One region of the Sporomusa rhizae genome, then DNA from elsewhere that is predicted to be linked to it. Evidence: riboswitches for the same ligand, from Rfam matches in the RefSeq annotation. Region 1 holds a riboswitch; the other holds the start of a gene.
What was found. A riboswitch is a leader RNA that binds a small molecule or an ion and turns the genes downstream of it on or off. The one in region 1 is predicted to bind cobalamin.

Region 1 (8,216 bases):
AATGAGGTAGTAGGAATTAGAGGAGGTACGAGTTTATAAATTTTTGCGGACCAATTCAGTATATGGATGGATTTTTTAGACAATATAAAATTTTAGTCACAGGATTAGATATATCTATTATAATGTAGCAGGCACCAGCCAATATTAAGACAAGGCATACAAAAAGAAAATAGCGAGTTACTTCGAACTAATTTCTTTCAGGATTACCTGTTAGGCCCAGAAGCCAATCAGTCGATACACCATAGAATTTAGCCATTTTAATAAGTGTTATGATACTTATCGGTCTTCTTCCATGTTCTAGTGAACCGACTGCACTAGGTGTAATACCAACAGCCGTAGCCACTTCTTTCAGCTTAAAGTTCCGTTGTTCGCGTAAATATTTAAGTCTTTCCGCTAATATTGGTAAAATCATACCATCATCCCTTAAAAATAAGTTGACTTTGTGCTAACTGCACATTATAATATGAGTATAAAAACGTGCCATTGGCACAAAAAATATAATTGTCATACAAGATGGCAAGTCTCAGACAAAATGGAAGAAGGTAAATCCAACAAACAAATAAATAAGCTTCCACACATGACGAGGAATGGAAGTAGTGCGGGATGTGCGCGATGAAAGGTAGCGCAGCGCGTCCAAACTTGGTTACAAATATACTATTTTATTATAAATCAGCGACGTTATAACTTCAATGGACTGCCTTATTTTGTGCTGCACTTTAGGAAATCTAGAGTGCCGAGTGAACGGTGCCATGAATAAAATGAAACAGGGGACAGTGAATCAGCTATGGCTCCAAATGTCGTAAAGAGGGGATAAGATGCGGGTCTTTTACAAGTATGCTCCATTACTATTTGCTCTATTTGGAATATTAGTCATTCCGGCGGTAGATGTTCCCTGTAATTAAAAACCAAGCAATCAATTGTATCGCGTTTGATCGCTTGGTTTTTGTACACTGGTTAGTTTCTATTAAATTTTTGAGGGTCTTACATACGGGGCTTTGAAGTACGGCTCATCATAAATTCTTTTGCATACAAACAGATCCTCGCAAATCTTTGTATTGGCCATAGTTTGCGATTATAAGATAACCCAGGCTATGATATAAGGCTATAGCTTCGACAAGAGGTGCACCTGTTTCTAATAGTAGAGTGCTAAAACCTTTTTCTCTCGCTCGTTTTTCTAATAGAATCATTAACGTTTTGGAAATGCCTTTCCTGCGGTATTCTTTTTTTACAAAAACCCGTTTTACTTCAGCGGTTTTTTCGTCATAGCGTTTAAAGCTGGCGCAGCCAATGGGCTCGTTATCATCATCATGAGCTAAGATTACATCGTGAATATTATCAAGTGCGTTATAGGAAATATACTGCTTTCGGTTTTCTTCGCCGCCGGCAATTTCATTGAGATATTCATCAAGTAATTTGCAGAGGTTAATGAAATCTTGGTTGCGGCCATCTGTATATATAAATTTCACAGCCATCATCCTCACACATAGATATTCACACTAAGCGCAGCTTTGCCTACCTTACCGGTTGAGCTTATTTATTTGTTTCTGCGTTATCCTTTCTACCTACCAGGTAATCCAGAGAAACAGGAAAGAGGCTAACTGACGACTTCTATTTGATCCGGCGCTTTTAAGTCTACTTTATTTTGTGTTTAAATCAATCTTAATCTCGCCGTTTTTTGCCTCGTATGTGGCTATATGAGCTTTTATAATCATTTCTAGCTCTTTATTGACTGTTCTGAAATTATTGTCAGCAATATAGCGAAACTTTTCGAGTGTTTGTTGGTCGATACGAAGTGTGAACTTAGACGTATTAGGTGACACGATAATCTCCTCCAATAGAGCCTGATTACAATAACTGTATATTAAAAGAGTTAAATATGGCGTATTGACGGCAAAATGACGGCGTGATATGATTAAAATGTACTATGGAAAGGAGGGAAGCCAGTATTGCTACTACATGGACAAGGGTCAAGAAAATTGAATCATTGCGTCGGCGGATTTTCCCTGGTAAGAGGGCAAACATCGGCAGAGTACCGGAAACGGGAAAGCGAGATATATGATAGAATTCGCAAGGCATCTGATGAATTTTCCCGACTGAGCAAAGGTGCAGATACCACCGAAGCTCTCCGGCGGCTGGAGGCAGCGCTGGCAGAGTTTGAGTCATTTAGATACGAACTTTGAGCAGACACGAAACTACATAATAAGGTTCATGAAAATTGAACTTACGGAAAGGAGTAACTAAAAGAGCAAACTAAACCACGGCAGGCTTACCTTGTTAAGCCGACAAACAAGGGCAAAGTCTGCTTTAAAATGTGTCTAATAGACACTTGTTGCCTACTGTCACAACGCGACACTCTGTGATGGAGACAACCGAATGGAAAACAAGGGTATGTTCCACATACGATTGTTTCCAGTACAGTGCAGCAAACACCCGGCTTCAATTTGGGGAAAAGGCAGCCCAACATTGTCCGCGTTGAAGTTTATGGAAAGAGTCCGCAGAAAAATTATATCCATTTGAAGGGATAAACAGTCATAATCCAGAATTATCCATCATAAGATGAAACCGAAAGAACAACAGCATATTTCGGGGATAGGTGCCCGCAAGGGCTTAATAGGGAAGTCCGGTGAAATACCGGCACGGTCCCGCCACTGTAACGGGGAGTAGTCTCGCATTTTTGCCACTGAAGCATCAGGCTTTGGGAAGGCGCGGGACAGCGATGAACCGGAGTCAGGAGAACTGCCTGTTCGACAATCACCATTTTACCTGCGAGCGACAGGGAGGAGATTATGTACAATTACCGAAAAATTTCCGGGTAATTGGATATAAAAAACTTCCGTTGAGGGAGTTTTTTTTATTGCAAAACTAAGCCAAGCCCTAATTGGGGTATAGGCAAAAGAGTAACGAAGAAAAAACAGGATAAAAAGGAATGATTACCTTTGAACCATATCTACAAAGTCATTTGGAACCGGGCCCGCGCCTGTTGGCAGGTGGTGTCCGAGCTGGCGAAAAACACCGGCCGGATGAAATCGATCCGTCGCAGCAGCGGTGGGCGCGGCGCTAAATGTGTGGTGCTCCGCCTGGTCTTGTTGCTGGTGTTGGGCTTAACCGCGTTTATCAATACGGCGGCTGCGTTTACCACTCCGGCAGATGGTACCTGGACATCAAAAGGGGAGATCGATGGCTATGATACCTACGAATCGACAGCCACCAAGGGTGGTGCCGGAACTGTGCCAACAAACCCAAAAAAATACAATGCGCCAATTATATTGCTGGCCGGAGAAAGATGGCGTCCGATGGATTTGCCGGCGGTAACAAGGGCCGCTTATATAACTGCTGCCGAGCTTACCTTGTCTGCCGGCAGTATGCTGGATCTGGCCTGGAAGGGCAACAGTGTGGGCTATCAGGAGCCTTCTCCTAGTAAAGAGCCTAGTATAAAACCGATCGCCCTGACGGTGGAAAAACTGAACCTAACCGGTAACGTTGTGCTTCGCATCAATACCCATGTAAAAACTCCGAGCATAGGAACAGCAGCGGTAGGCGGCTTTACCGTTAAACAACTGACCGGCAGCGGCACGATCTACGTGCAGTCTGCCTATGATCCCAGCTATAAGAGCCTAGTACGCGGCGCGGGTGGGGTATTCCTGCGGCCCATAGATAAGATTATTGATCCAATGAAGTACAATTATGTTGTGGTTGATCTCAGTGCCGCCGGCAGCGCTGCTTACCAGCAGGTTAATGTACTGGGGCAAGTCTCCCTTGTGGACGGTCCGCTGCGGATTTACGAACTAATACCGATCATCGACTGGAACAACCTACAGGCAGGGAAAGCAATCCTGCTGGGGGTGAAGTCTCACAATACCGGTGTCATTTCCGAATCCGGCAAAATGGCCAGCGATGCCCAACTGGCTTTCCGCAATGTCTGGCGCATTGAAGAGGACAATCTCTTTAACCGTATGAATGAGCTGCATGCCCGGCATTTTGCGAAAAAAGATTCGGCGTTCCCTGCCGGGGCGGCGGACAGGCCGGTAAGTGAAGAGGTCTGGGCGCATAGCTTCCGGGGCAAGCTGAACAGCCACGGCGCGTACGGGCGCAGCTTCAACCAAAGCTATGACGGGCTGCAGGTCGGGTTTGACAAGACCCGGGAGGGTGATTTCTTTAACGGGACGTTGTACTACGGCCTGATGCTGGGCCGGATCAGTGCCGATGCCGGCTATGCCACCGGCCAGGGGGACCTGACCGGCACGAGCATGGGAGCCTACGCCTCCTGGACCGGCAACAACGGCCACTATTTGGATTTGGCGGCCCGGATGACGAAAATTAAAAACGACTACCAGTTTTATGACAGCGACAGCAGCAATACAGCCCAGTATGACAGCTGGGCCAGCGGGATCAGTGCGCAGTACGGTTATCGCCGGGACTTGTCTGACGGCTGGTATTATGAACCCCAGGCCGGTTTATCGGTCGGCACCATCGACCGGGTAAGCTACACCCTGCCCAACCAGCTAACGGTTGCGCAAACCGCTGACCGGCCGGTGGTCGGCCGGCTGGGCGTGACCGTGGGCAGGGAGTTCGGCGATGAGCAGCACCGCGGTCACGCATACGCTGCCGTCACGGCCCTGCATGATTTCGGCAGCAGTAAGTTGGAAGCCCGTTTCTCCGGTGACCGTGCGGCCTTACTGACCGGGGCGGGGCAGGACACCTGGGTGGAGTTTAATCTAGGCGCCAGGTTGCAAACGGCCCGCGACAGTTCGGCGTTTTTGGAATTTAGCAAGTCCACCGGCGGCGATGTCCGCAAAGACTGGCAGATCAATGGCGGCCTGGCTTGGAAATGGGGCTTGCCGGCTAAGGCCGGCAAGGCAGACGCCGATCGCCGGTTACAGGAGCCGGCGGCAGCAGTTACAGCAGCTGTGGCCGGAGACGGACACAGCCAACCGGCTCCGGCTAGGGTGTCAGCCGCCGCCCCTACGCCGCAAGCGCTTGACAGTCAGGCCGCAGTGAAAGACGAACCGGTATCACCACAAACGGAGGCGCCACTTAAGCAGGATCCGCTTTCAGCCGGCCAGGCAACAACGGCAATGGCGGATGGCACACGGCTGCAGCGCACGGACGCGCCTAAGGGCAAAAGCATACCGGGCAATAAAGAGCAGCCGGACCGCCAGACTGCTGCGGCAACCCTGACCGAACCGGCGGACTACACCTTCGAAACGGTAACCGTCGAGGCCCCGCGCCCCAAATGGGAGCGGGACCTTTCGCCCGGCACCGTGTCGGTCATCCGGCCGGAGGATTTCCAGGGGGAGCAGAAGACGCTGCCTGATTACCTGGAAACCGTGCCCGGTGTCCACATCCAAAAAGTCCGGGGATCGAGAAACTACAGCGTAGCCCGCGTCCGGGGCAGTACGGCCGCTCAGGTCGGCATTTATCTGGACGGCGTGGAGTTGAACCTTACCTCGGAAACCGGTGTGGACCTGTCGGCCATCCCGATGGACAATGTCGCCCGCATCGAGGTCTACCGCGGCTATGTTCCGGCCCGCTTTGCCGGCGCGCCGATGGGTGGCGTCATTAACATTGTCACCAAGAAGCCCGGCAAGAGCGGCGGCTCGGTGTCAGCCGGCCTGAGCTCCTTCGGCGGCTACAAGGGCAACCTGGAGGTGACGGCCCCGCTCGGTCAGGGCAGCCTGCTGCTGGCGGTCAACCGCGACCAGAGCGACGGCGATTTCCCCTATACCAACCACTATCACCCTAGGGATAAGTACGGGAATTTAGGGCCGTTGACAGCCGACCGGCGGCACCGGCGGAATAATGATTATCACCTGACCGACGGGCTGCTCAAGTGGCAGGACGGGAACTGGCAGGTCAAGCTGGCAGTGAAAGACCAGTTCCGGCATTTTGCCGAGAGTGTCGGTGATGAAGACTGTGATCTTGCGGAGGAATACCGGAAATACCCTCTCATCGGGCGGTTGCACCCTCCTTATCAGGAGATCAGGCAGACCGACTTGTCGGTGGGCCGGCGGCAGCAGGCCGGCAATTTGGATTGGGGCTGGCAGATCGACTGGCGGGACTCGGACAAACACTGGCGCAGCGGCCACCAGACGGTTGCCCACACGGCTTATTATCCCGGCTTGGCCTGGAGCAACCTTCGCAGCAAACGGTTCGGCGGGTCTCTGGACGCCGCCTGGAAGCTGGGCGGCAGCCACCTCGTAGAGCTGTATGCCGGTTATTCCCGCGAACGGATGGATACCGAGCTGTCCGACCTGGATAAGTACCTTAAAAACGGGGACGACGATAGCACCGGCAGTGGCCGGGACAGCTCCATCGGTGCCGGCAAATGGCTGAAATATTATCAGATTGAGCGCTGGCACCTCCAACTGCAGGATACCATGCAGCTCAACCGCTCCGGCACCTTCCAACTGACACCGGTGTTTAAGATGGATAAGCTGGACATGACCGCCTATAAGGAGGACAGTAAGGACGCCTGGAAATATTCCTTCGGCGTTGGCGCGAAAAAAGCAATTGGCGAGCACTGGACCGTGCGCGGCAGCTGGGGCACCTTCCACCATTTTCCCAATTTCTATGAGATTTTCGGCGACGGAGCCTCGTTGCGACCGACACCGGACGACTTGCCGCCGCCGGAGTTTGAGCACGGCCTCAACTGGGACGCCGGCGTTACCTGGCAGGGCCGGACGCTGGGGGCCAAAGCCGATGTTTCGCTGACCTATTTTGCCAACCGGACCCATGACCTGATGCTGCTGAATGTTACTCCTCTCGGTGTCTCTTACTACAACAACGGCGGTGAGGGCAAGGCCCACGGTGTGGAACTGGAGAGTCAATTGAAATGGGACCGTTGGGATCTTAATCTGGCCGCCACCTGGACCCGGACCGAAATCCTGGGCTATGGCGATGCGCTGGCGCGGTCGGGTTTGCCCACGCCCAAGCCGTCCCGAATCGGCGCACCGTATAACTATATCCCGGAATGGGAGGGCAACGCCCGTCTGACCTACCGAATTCCCGGCGACAGGCTGTCGTTGTTTGCCGAATATCACTACTGCGGCAAGGTACCAATTGGGGTATACAGTGGAGGCTGTGGTGCCTGGCAGGAACCGTACGGACTGACCAACCTGGGGGCTAAGTACACGGTCAACAGGCGGATCAAACTGAATGCCGGAGTGAATGACATTTTCAACCGGGGACCGGAAATTGTGCAAGATTATATTCAGGCGTCCAGCGATAGTCACAGTCTTGGCAAGGGCATGAGTATCTATTATCCTCTGCAGGGTAGAACCTATTATCTAACAATGCAGTATCTCTTTTAACGCTTGTCTATGCAGTTTTTTATATTGCCGGACGTTCTTACAGGCCGGACGGTATTTGTTGCAATAGGTTAGGTGAAAGGAGGTGAGAGTTTGTGCCGGTAGGCAGGGGATTGGCTGGGCAAACAAGTGATTTCTTAGAGTTAAACAATAAAGGAGGTTCTTTGTATGGCAGGAACAAGACTTGCGGTGACTACAGTGGATCAGACTTACGGCTGGGGGACTAAGGCAAATAATTATGAAGAAAGGCTTGGTAGGGCTGGTGTCCTCAGGGACGAAATTACCGCTATCGGCGTAGAGGGAAACAAGGTTATAGATACGAGCGGTGATACCCGGAATTACTGGTTTAATGACGGCAGCACCGACAACAAGATACTGCTGTTTCAGTCAAGGTATCGCCGTGAAATTTCTGGCACTATTACCTTATCCCCGGTCATTAAAATCCACGACGCCAAAACCTGGACGGTCAGCCATACTGTCAACCAACCGGCAGACTGGCCAAGTATCAAAAATGTCAACAATGCCGTCGGCGTTGGCGGGTACTTGTATGCTATTGATTTTGATAATGCAAAAATCGCGAAAATCACCATGACCGGCAGCTCTCCCTACGTGGAGACGGCAGCCTATACTTTTACTAATCCGTCCTACCCCGCCGACAAAAGCTACGGGGTAGCGTTGAGCACCAACGCAGCCGGCACTAAGCTATACGGGCTGTTTATTACCGTCGATGATTTGTGGACGGGTCCGTCAAACTACAAGGAAAGCACGGTTGTGGAGCTCGATCTGGTGACCTTTACCGAGACCCGCAGGACTAAACGGGTATCAACGGTAGATTACAACCTTAACCTGGGCCGCAATGCCTTTACGCTGGAGTGGCACGGCAGCAAGCTGTATGTCTGCAGTATTGGC
Region 2 (8,216 bases), 320 kb from region 1:
ATCAACGCTGCGGGTAATGGGCAAAAGCACCTCGGCGGTCTGCCGTCTAAAGGCAATCAAGCCTACTTGATCCCGTTTTTGATAGGCATCCTGCAGCATGGCGCATACGGCTCCTTTGACGGCCCGCATTCGCTCACGCGCCCCCATGGAACCACTGGCATCTACAACAAACAAAATAGTACTGCCAATACGTTTTTCCCGAATTTTTTGCCGCAGATCTTCCTGCTCAATGGCAATGGCACATTTGTCTCTTTTCCGGAACTTCTGATAAGGCGCAGCGGCCCGTAAGGTAGCGTCAAAAGCCAAATCCGTCACCTTGCCGCGCGGAATACCGGAACGCACATAACGCCCCTGTTTGGTATCGGTGCGCGTCAGACTGCGTTTGCCACTGCCGCGGCGTTCCTGACGATCCTGGGGCAAAGATAAATCCATCTTGATAAAAGGAAAGGTAGTGTCTATATCTGCCACTTTCTCCTGATCGCCGCCCTCATTCTGCGGCTGGTCAGCAGGCGGATCGCTCTGCTCCCGGGACTCATCCTGCCGGTCATCAGGCGAATCGGCCGGCGGTGGTGGCTGATTGTCTGATTGGTCTGGCGGATTCTCATCAGGAGGCTGCTGTTCATTTTGCTCTGGTGGTTCCGGCGGCAGCGGCTGCTCTTCCTGTCGCATGCGCTGCGGCAATACATAGCAAGCGGCTTCCTCCAGATCGGCTGGCAGCAGATAGGTTCGTCCGGCAAGCGCCGCAATAGATCTTGCTGCTTCTAACAGGAACAGTTCAGCCCGGTGGCCTGCCGAATTGGCCTTGGCACACATTTGCGCCGAAAGCTGCATCATTGCTTCCGCTATCGCAATTTTAGGCAGCAACCTTTTAGCAGTTGCCACCTGTTGTCTGATTATTTCAGTATCTGCCGCATACCGCTCTACAAATTCTGCAGGGTTTGCTTCATAGTCAAGTATTCGCCGCACAATCTCCGCCCGTACAGCTTCATCCCGCTCCTTACTGACAGCAGCATATAAGCCAAACCGGTCTAAAAATTGCGGCGATAGAGTTCCTTCTTCCGGATTCATAGTACCCATGAGGATACAAGCTGCTTTATGCAAACAGGAAATCCCCTCACGTTCCACCCGGTGCTGCCCGGTGGCCGCCGCATCTAAAAGACTGCCCAAAAAATCGTGGCGCAGTAAATTAACTTCATCAATATAAAGAATCTGGTTATGGGCTCTGGAAAGTATGCCCGGCAAGAAGCGGCGCTCACCCTGTTCCACAGCATACTGCATATCCAGGCCGCCAAACACCATATCCTCCGTGGCATTAAGCGGCAATTCAATAATTCGGGTTTGTCCGGTGATTTCTGTCAGCGAACGAACCAGCGTTGATTTGGCGGTACCCTTTTCTCCTGCTACCACAACCCCGCCTGCTTTCGGATTGACGGCAGCTATGAGTAACGCTCTCTTGACAGCTTCCTGACCGGCAATCGCCGCAAAAGGAAATATCATGCGTTGCATATTATCCTTCCTCTCGCCCGCTATTGTTCGGCAAATATGGCTTCGACTTTATCCCAGTCCAGCGTTCCGTCCTCAAATGGGCGCCGTCGCATCCGGTGAGGCAGCGCCAAGTGGGCGGCTTTTTTTACGTCCTCTTTTTCCACTTGCACCCGTCCGGCGAAAGCTGCCAGCGTCATGGCAGTCTTAATTACGGTAATGTCAGCCCGGTGGCCATCAACATCAAGGGCAATAGCCAGCCTGGCAACAAGCAGGAGCAGTTCATCGCTGATAGTTACCTGGGGCAGTAAGCCGCGTGCCTGCATGATACTCGCTGCCAGTTTTTCCTGTTCTTCCTGATACTGCTGAGCAAAGGTATCTGTATCCTGTTCATAGGCTAACCGCCGTTTGATAACTTCCACCCGCCATTCTGGCTTGTTTTCTCCGGCCACGGCCACCGATAAGCCAAAACGGTCTAAGAGCTGCGGCCGGATATCGCCTTCTTCGGGATTCATCGTGCCGACAAGCACAAAGCGCGCCGGGTGGGAATAGGACACACCCTCGCGTTCGACCGTGTTAACCCCCATGGCGGCGGCATCCAACAGCACGTCAACAACATGGTCATCCAAAAGATTAATTTCATCCACATATAAAATATTGCGGTTGGCCTGAGCCAAAATGCCGGGATCAAATTTCTTTTCCCCGTGCTTGATAGCGTGTTCAATATCCAGTGTGCCAACTACCCGATCCTCGGTAGCACTTACCGGCAGCTCCACCACCCGCATTTTAACTGACTGAGTAGACAGTTGTTCTTCTGCTCCGGCTTTATCCCGGCAGTTGTCACACAGATGGCCAGGGTCCGCCGGATCGCAGTGGAACGGACAGTTTTTACTTACTTCCATGGCAGGCAATAAATCGGCAAGCGCTCTAACCGCGGTTGATTTGGCTGTTCCTTTTTCCCCTTTAATCAGAACTCCACCCAACAGGGGGTTAATTACATTTAATATAAGTGCCTGTTTCATATCTTCTTGTCCGACGATAGCAGTAAACGGATACACTGCAGTATGTTTCAAATCGATTCATCTCCTTATTGACTTCCTATGTGTGAAGTTGACTGCAAAAGAAAAAAGAGACCTTCGTTTACCTAAGTACGGAAGGTCTCTTGACTAAAAAGCATGCAAAAATACATCTTATATATAATCCCCTCCCCATGCCTCGTGAGTAAAACGGTGACTGACAATTAGGCAGTTCTCCTGGCTCTGGATCTTTGCTTACTTAAACCTTCCCGGGATCTTCATCCCAGTGGTGTATCTTAAGCTTGCTCCCCATTACAGTGGCGGGACCGCGCCGGTATTTCACCGGTCTTCCCTATTAAACCCTTACGGGTACCTAACCCTGTTATTCTGTTTTGAAAAAAATTATGCTTTAGCAGGATGAAAAGCTCCCGACTGTCAAAGCAACCGGGAGTTTCCTACAGCAAACTAATAAAAAACTCCTGATATCAACTATCAGGAGTGAATTAGACTAAATCGCACAGTTCTTGAGATTAATCCAAGAATATGCTTAGCTGTAATCCCCTCCCCATAACCGCGTGGGTAAAAAAAACGGCGATTGTCAGCTAGGCAGTTCTCCTGGCTCCGGATCATAGCTTGCTTAAACCTTCCCAAAACAATTGTTCCAGTGGTATATCTTAAGCTTACTCCCCGTTACAGTGGCGGGACCGCGCCGGTATTTCACCGGTCTTCCCTATTAAGCCCATTAGGCACCTAACTCAATAATATTAAAATTTCATTACTTCTCATACTACAGAACATCACATAGTTTGTCAATACTTTGCTGTGATTTTTCGCACAAGCCGTGCCGCAAATAAATACGTTTCTACCAGCATCTTTATCTTTATAGACAATCATTTTGTTACTATTTCATACTGATTATCTCCCTGATCTCAATATCTCAGGTTTGATGGCTACTCACTATATGGGGATGAATTGATGTTTACCGCATTTCTTGCAACCCGGGAGCCATCCTGGACTTTTCAATTAGGTAACCGCCTCTCACGGATTTTTTTTAGTTTACGGGTAAGGGTTGACCTTCCTATCCCCAGATGAGCTGCGGCTTGTTCTAGTGTCTTGTGTTCAGCAACAGCTTTTTGGATCAACTCGTGCTCGAACTCTTTTACTTGAGGGCGAATTTGTGAGATATCGTCTTCAAAAGAAGTAGCCACTGCTCTCAATATGTTTGGTGCCACCAATCGTAGAAAGTCTTTAACATCTTCTTCCGGCTCAAATGAATCCACAAAAAAAGCTAAGCGTTGGATAGTATTCTGCAATTCCCGGATATTGCCAGGCCACGTATACTTTTCAAAGTATGGCAATATCTTAGCGACGATTGGTCTCAGTTGATGCTTATTTTCGGCGGGGAGAAAGTGTTCGCATAAGTGTTTGATATCTTCACGGCGGTCAGCCAGTGTCGGAAGTTCGATCCAAAGTACATTTAGCCGATAGAAAAGATCTTCCCTGATAATATTCTTTTCCAGTAAGTCCTCTGCACTTCTATTAGATGCTGCTATAACACGGATATTTATTGGAATTATTGATTCTCCGCCAATTCGCAATACTTCACGTTCCTGTAGAACACGCAGAAGACGTGTTTGCATTTCGATAGGAAGAGCATCGATTTCGTCTAAAAATATGGTTCCGCCATGTGCCAGTTCAAACAAACCGTGCTTGCCTTTACGGCGGGCCCCCGTGAATGCACCCTCCTCATAACCGAACAACTCGCTTTCCAGAAGCGTGTGGGGTAAAGCTCCGCAATTAATAGCTACAAAAGGATTTTTTGCACGTTCACTTGCGTTGTGAATACTCTGGGCAAAAAGTTCTTTGCCTGTTCCTGATGCTCCATAAAGCATTATAGATAGGTATGACTGAGCGAAATTTTTTGCTATTTTCTTCTTTATTTCCAATGTTTTCGATACTCCGATAATATCTGAAAAAGTTGCTTTAGCTTTAAATTGACTTTGCGCCGTCAATTCTTTCCGGATTTTGTGCTCAGCTTGCACGACTTTTGAAGACTCCATAAAACTAGCAACAGCACCTACAATTTTTGAACCGTATCTTACCGGAACGCGGTTGGTAAGTATGCGAGTATTACCGGTATCTTGGAGTTCACCCTCTTCAGATTGTCCCGTTTGAAGAATATGATCAAGTCTGGAATTCGGTACTATTTCGGCAATGTTTTTGCCAATTACTTCTGTGGCGCGAATATTCAGTGTTTTTTCTGCTGACTTATTAAATATTTCAATTTCGCCATGAGCATCTACGGCAATAATCCCGTCATAGGTTGCATCCAAAATAGCTTCCAGTCGACGTGATTTTCTGGTTTCTTCCCTTCGTAGTGAAGCCAATCGATCTGCTTCAAGAAAGGCTGATTGTAATGTTGCACGATTCGTTTTTAAAAAAACACTTGGTAATCCAACCTTCTGGGCATAGGCAACAGAAGCCCCGCCCCCAACTATGCAGTAGTTTTCGGAAGCAAGTGAAGCAATTCTTCGCTCTAGAGTTTTTAAATCAGTAATTATAACTTCTGTAATAGAAATATCCAAAACTTTTTCCATCAGGGATAATCCAATATACTGATCGCTATATGATGTTATCGCGATTCTTCTGCAATACTGCCGGGCTTCATTTAATGCAGCTAAAATTTCATAAGGCCCAGTATTAACAGGAATAACCGGCATGGAAAATTTCTCAGCCAGAAATTTGGCCGTACCACCACGGCTCATGAGTATATCAATTGGCGGGCCGTTCAAGGTTTCTATAATTTTACTTGCTTGTTCCAGCCACCCCTCATAGAACTCTACCGTTAGTCCTAGTTCTTCTGCAACTGCTTGTGCCATAACAGATAGTTCTTTATTCGTAGAGATGAAAATAATACGATTCATAGGATCCCTCTTTTCGACGATGATTGGTAAAAATTTATGGGTTCCGAAAGTACTTTTTGTTAACGCTATTTATTACTATATATCATTTTAATTAACGGTCAAAGTAGCTTTAAATCTATTCGAAAATTATTCGCAAAGTTCGTTTGCTACATTATTCAGTTCACCCGCTAATACGCTTACCTGCTGTGTAATAGCAGTTAGGTTCATCAGGGCAGTTGCAATGCTGACAATTGCCTCTTCAACTGCACGAACTTCTTCTACTATTTTTGTGCTGTTTGATTGGATGATAGCAACAATATCCCCGACGTTTTTTACAGATAAAGTTCCGCTGGTGGCTAGTTTTCTAATTTCCTCGGCTACTACTTGAAATCCTCGTCCATAAGCGCCGGCTCTTGCAGCTTCGATACCCGCATTTAGACTAAGCAGATTTGTTTGTGAGACAATTCCTTTTAGCAACGATAATACTTGCTCAGTTTCTTTAGCCTGTATTTGGGAGTCTCTTGCAGTTTGAAGCAATATCCGGCTTACGGAAGCAATTTCTTCTGTTTGGCCTGATACTTTTTCGCATATTTGTGCTATTGATTTAGTTTGAGTATTTAATGCATCTGCCAGTTGCCGGGTCATCTCATATTTATCAACAGTTATTGATGTGGCGAATGCTCCTACCACCTCGCCGTCCTGACTTAGAATTGGAGTAGCGCAGCCAATATAGGGTAAACCACGGGCCGATTGGTCAACCTTCATAAACACTTTTCGTTTTTCCTTCATGGCTTTGTCAACAAGACTACCTTTACGAATCGTTTCACCCACAGGAATGTTTAAATTGAGATTTTCTGCTGGCTTGTAAACTAAGTATTTTTCCCTGTTGGTGATTGTTATACCAACATTGTAAGGTAATGATTGCAAAAAAATAGGGTACGCAAGTAGAATAGAGTTAAGAATACCTGGTTCTGGATGCAATTTTTCTTTTCCTCCTTAGCGTGCATGTGATATGCCATAAGATTAAAGCATTTTATATCTCAAGATTATTTCAATGCATTTTTCATGCCAATAATATGGGTAAATCCTTTTTTAGATGACAGGCTAATTTTACTTTATACTAACTGGGAATTTTTAAATTTCTACTCATAGAATTATGCAAAATGATAAGTTGCATCAGGCTCACACATGAGCCTGAATTGTTTAAGAAAAGGCTCGTTTATGAGCCTTTTCTTTTTTCTCGACAAAAAAATATGCCTAAAACCGGTCGTTAGAGAATTGGCATGCTTCTTGCTTAGTTATAGTGTGACTGCAGTCTGAGAATAATGCTCCAAAGGAGGGGTGATAAACGCGAAAGAGGACGTACTGTATGGGACCTAAAACTTATCGTCCAGACTAAATACTAAAATTTATTAAAATGGAGGGGTTCAGAATGAATGATAAGAGAACCGGATACCGCTGGGTCATTATGGCATTGCTTTTCATACTTTATACGGTAGCCAATGCTGATAGGGCAAACATCGGTTTTGCATTACCCTATCTCCGTAAAGAATTTGCGATGAGTAATACTGAGGCAGGTGCTATCATTAGCTTATTTTTTGCAGGGTATGCACTTATGCAGATTCCTTCAGGTTTCTTGGTAAAAAAATTTGGTATGCGGACAATGTTTACTGTTGGCATGTTTTTTACTTCATTATTTACTGGCATGATCGGCATGGCAAACTCTATTCTTGCCCTTAAAGCTCTACGCGTGGGGGTAGGGGTGGTAGAAGCGCCAGTTGCGATTGCCTGTACAACTGCTATCAATAATTGGTTTCCGCCTAAAGAAAAAGGAACAGCATCAGGTATTTTTCTTGCCGGATCCAAAGTTGGTCCTTTGATTGTTCCGCCGCTCTGTGCGTGGATTATCTCAATGTGGGGATGGCGGGAGATTTTCTACTTTTTTATGGTTCCTGGGCTGCTATTATCTATCGCATGGTACTTATTGGTAACTAATAAACCTGCCGATAATAAATTTGTTTCAGCGGCTGAGGCCGAATACATAGCAGATACTACGGTAGCTCAAAAACAAGAAGGAAAAAAACGCGAATACAAGCTCTGGTGGGTAGATAAGATTGTACGTGCAAAAAAGGTTGATCTCCTTGGAAATTCGTCGCAGGTATTTAAATGTTGGGACATCTACGGAGCTGCCATTGGTTATTTCTTTATGGTGGGTATCGTAAGTGTTCTTATGTCTTGGCTGCCAACTTACCTGGTTACAGTAAAGAAATTCGCCATTATGAAAACGGCTTTAGTTTCATCAGCGCCTTTTGCCGGAACCGTTGTAGGTAATTTTGTAGGCGGTTGGGTTTCGGACAACATTTTAAACAAGCGCCGTAAGCCTATGATGATGGTTACCGCTCTATCAACAACTGTCATGATGTATTCGCTGATAAATGCGCCTGCTGATGCAACTCTACTGGCAATATTGCTTTTCGCAACAGGATTCTTGCTTGCTTTGGGATATTCGGCATTCATGGCTTATCCAATGGGCCGTGTAAATAAAGAAAGCTACCCGGTTGCTTTTAGCATTGTCAATACAGGCGGACAATTAGGTGGAGCAGGCGCACCTTTATTTGTAGGTATGATTTTAGATAAGTTTAACTGGGATGCGGTGTTTTTATCTCTGGCAATCGGTTCATTGATATGTCTGGCTGTTGTTTCAAGCATTATTGAACCAGTGCAAGATCCATTAGAGCGACCTAATTTCTAAACATTAAACCGCTATAATAACAAGTTTGGATCTGAGCGGAAGCTTACCCAAAAAGTAAGACTC

Region 2: another riboswitch for cobalamin. It lies ahead of SRRS_RS05335 (ATP-binding protein); the one in region 1 lies ahead of SRRS_RS03880 (TonB-dependent receptor domain-containing protein).

Annotation. Positions count from the first base shown of each region.
Region 1 covers NZ_CP156925.1:845,838-854,053, forward strand. The annotation lists gene SRRS_RS03860 (helix-turn-helix domain-containing protein) at 188-412, opposite strand; gene SRRS_RS03865 (GNAT family N-acetyltransferase) at 1,011-1,466, opposite strand; gene SRRS_RS03870 (TraY domain-containing protein) at 1,638-1,820, opposite strand; gene SRRS_RS03875 (hypothetical protein) at 1,947-2,180, shown strand; cobalamin riboswitch at 2,575-2,759, shown strand; gene SRRS_RS03880 (TonB-dependent receptor domain-containing protein) at 2,937-7,310, shown strand; gene SRRS_RS03885 (hypothetical protein) at 7,497-8,216, shown strand, end outside.
Region 2 covers NZ_CP156925.1:1,166,931-1,175,146, reverse strand. The annotation lists gene SRRS_RS05340 (VWA domain-containing protein) at 1-1,506, opposite strand, end outside; gene SRRS_RS05335 (ATP-binding protein) at 1,527-2,555, opposite strand; cobalamin riboswitch at 2,708-2,890, opposite strand; cobalamin riboswitch at 3,086-3,267, opposite strand; gene SRRS_RS05330 (sigma 54-interacting transcriptional regulator) at 3,518-5,422, opposite strand; gene SRRS_RS05325 (methyl-accepting chemotaxis protein) at 5,549-6,382, opposite strand; gene SRRS_RS05320 (MFS transporter) at 6,834-8,153, shown strand.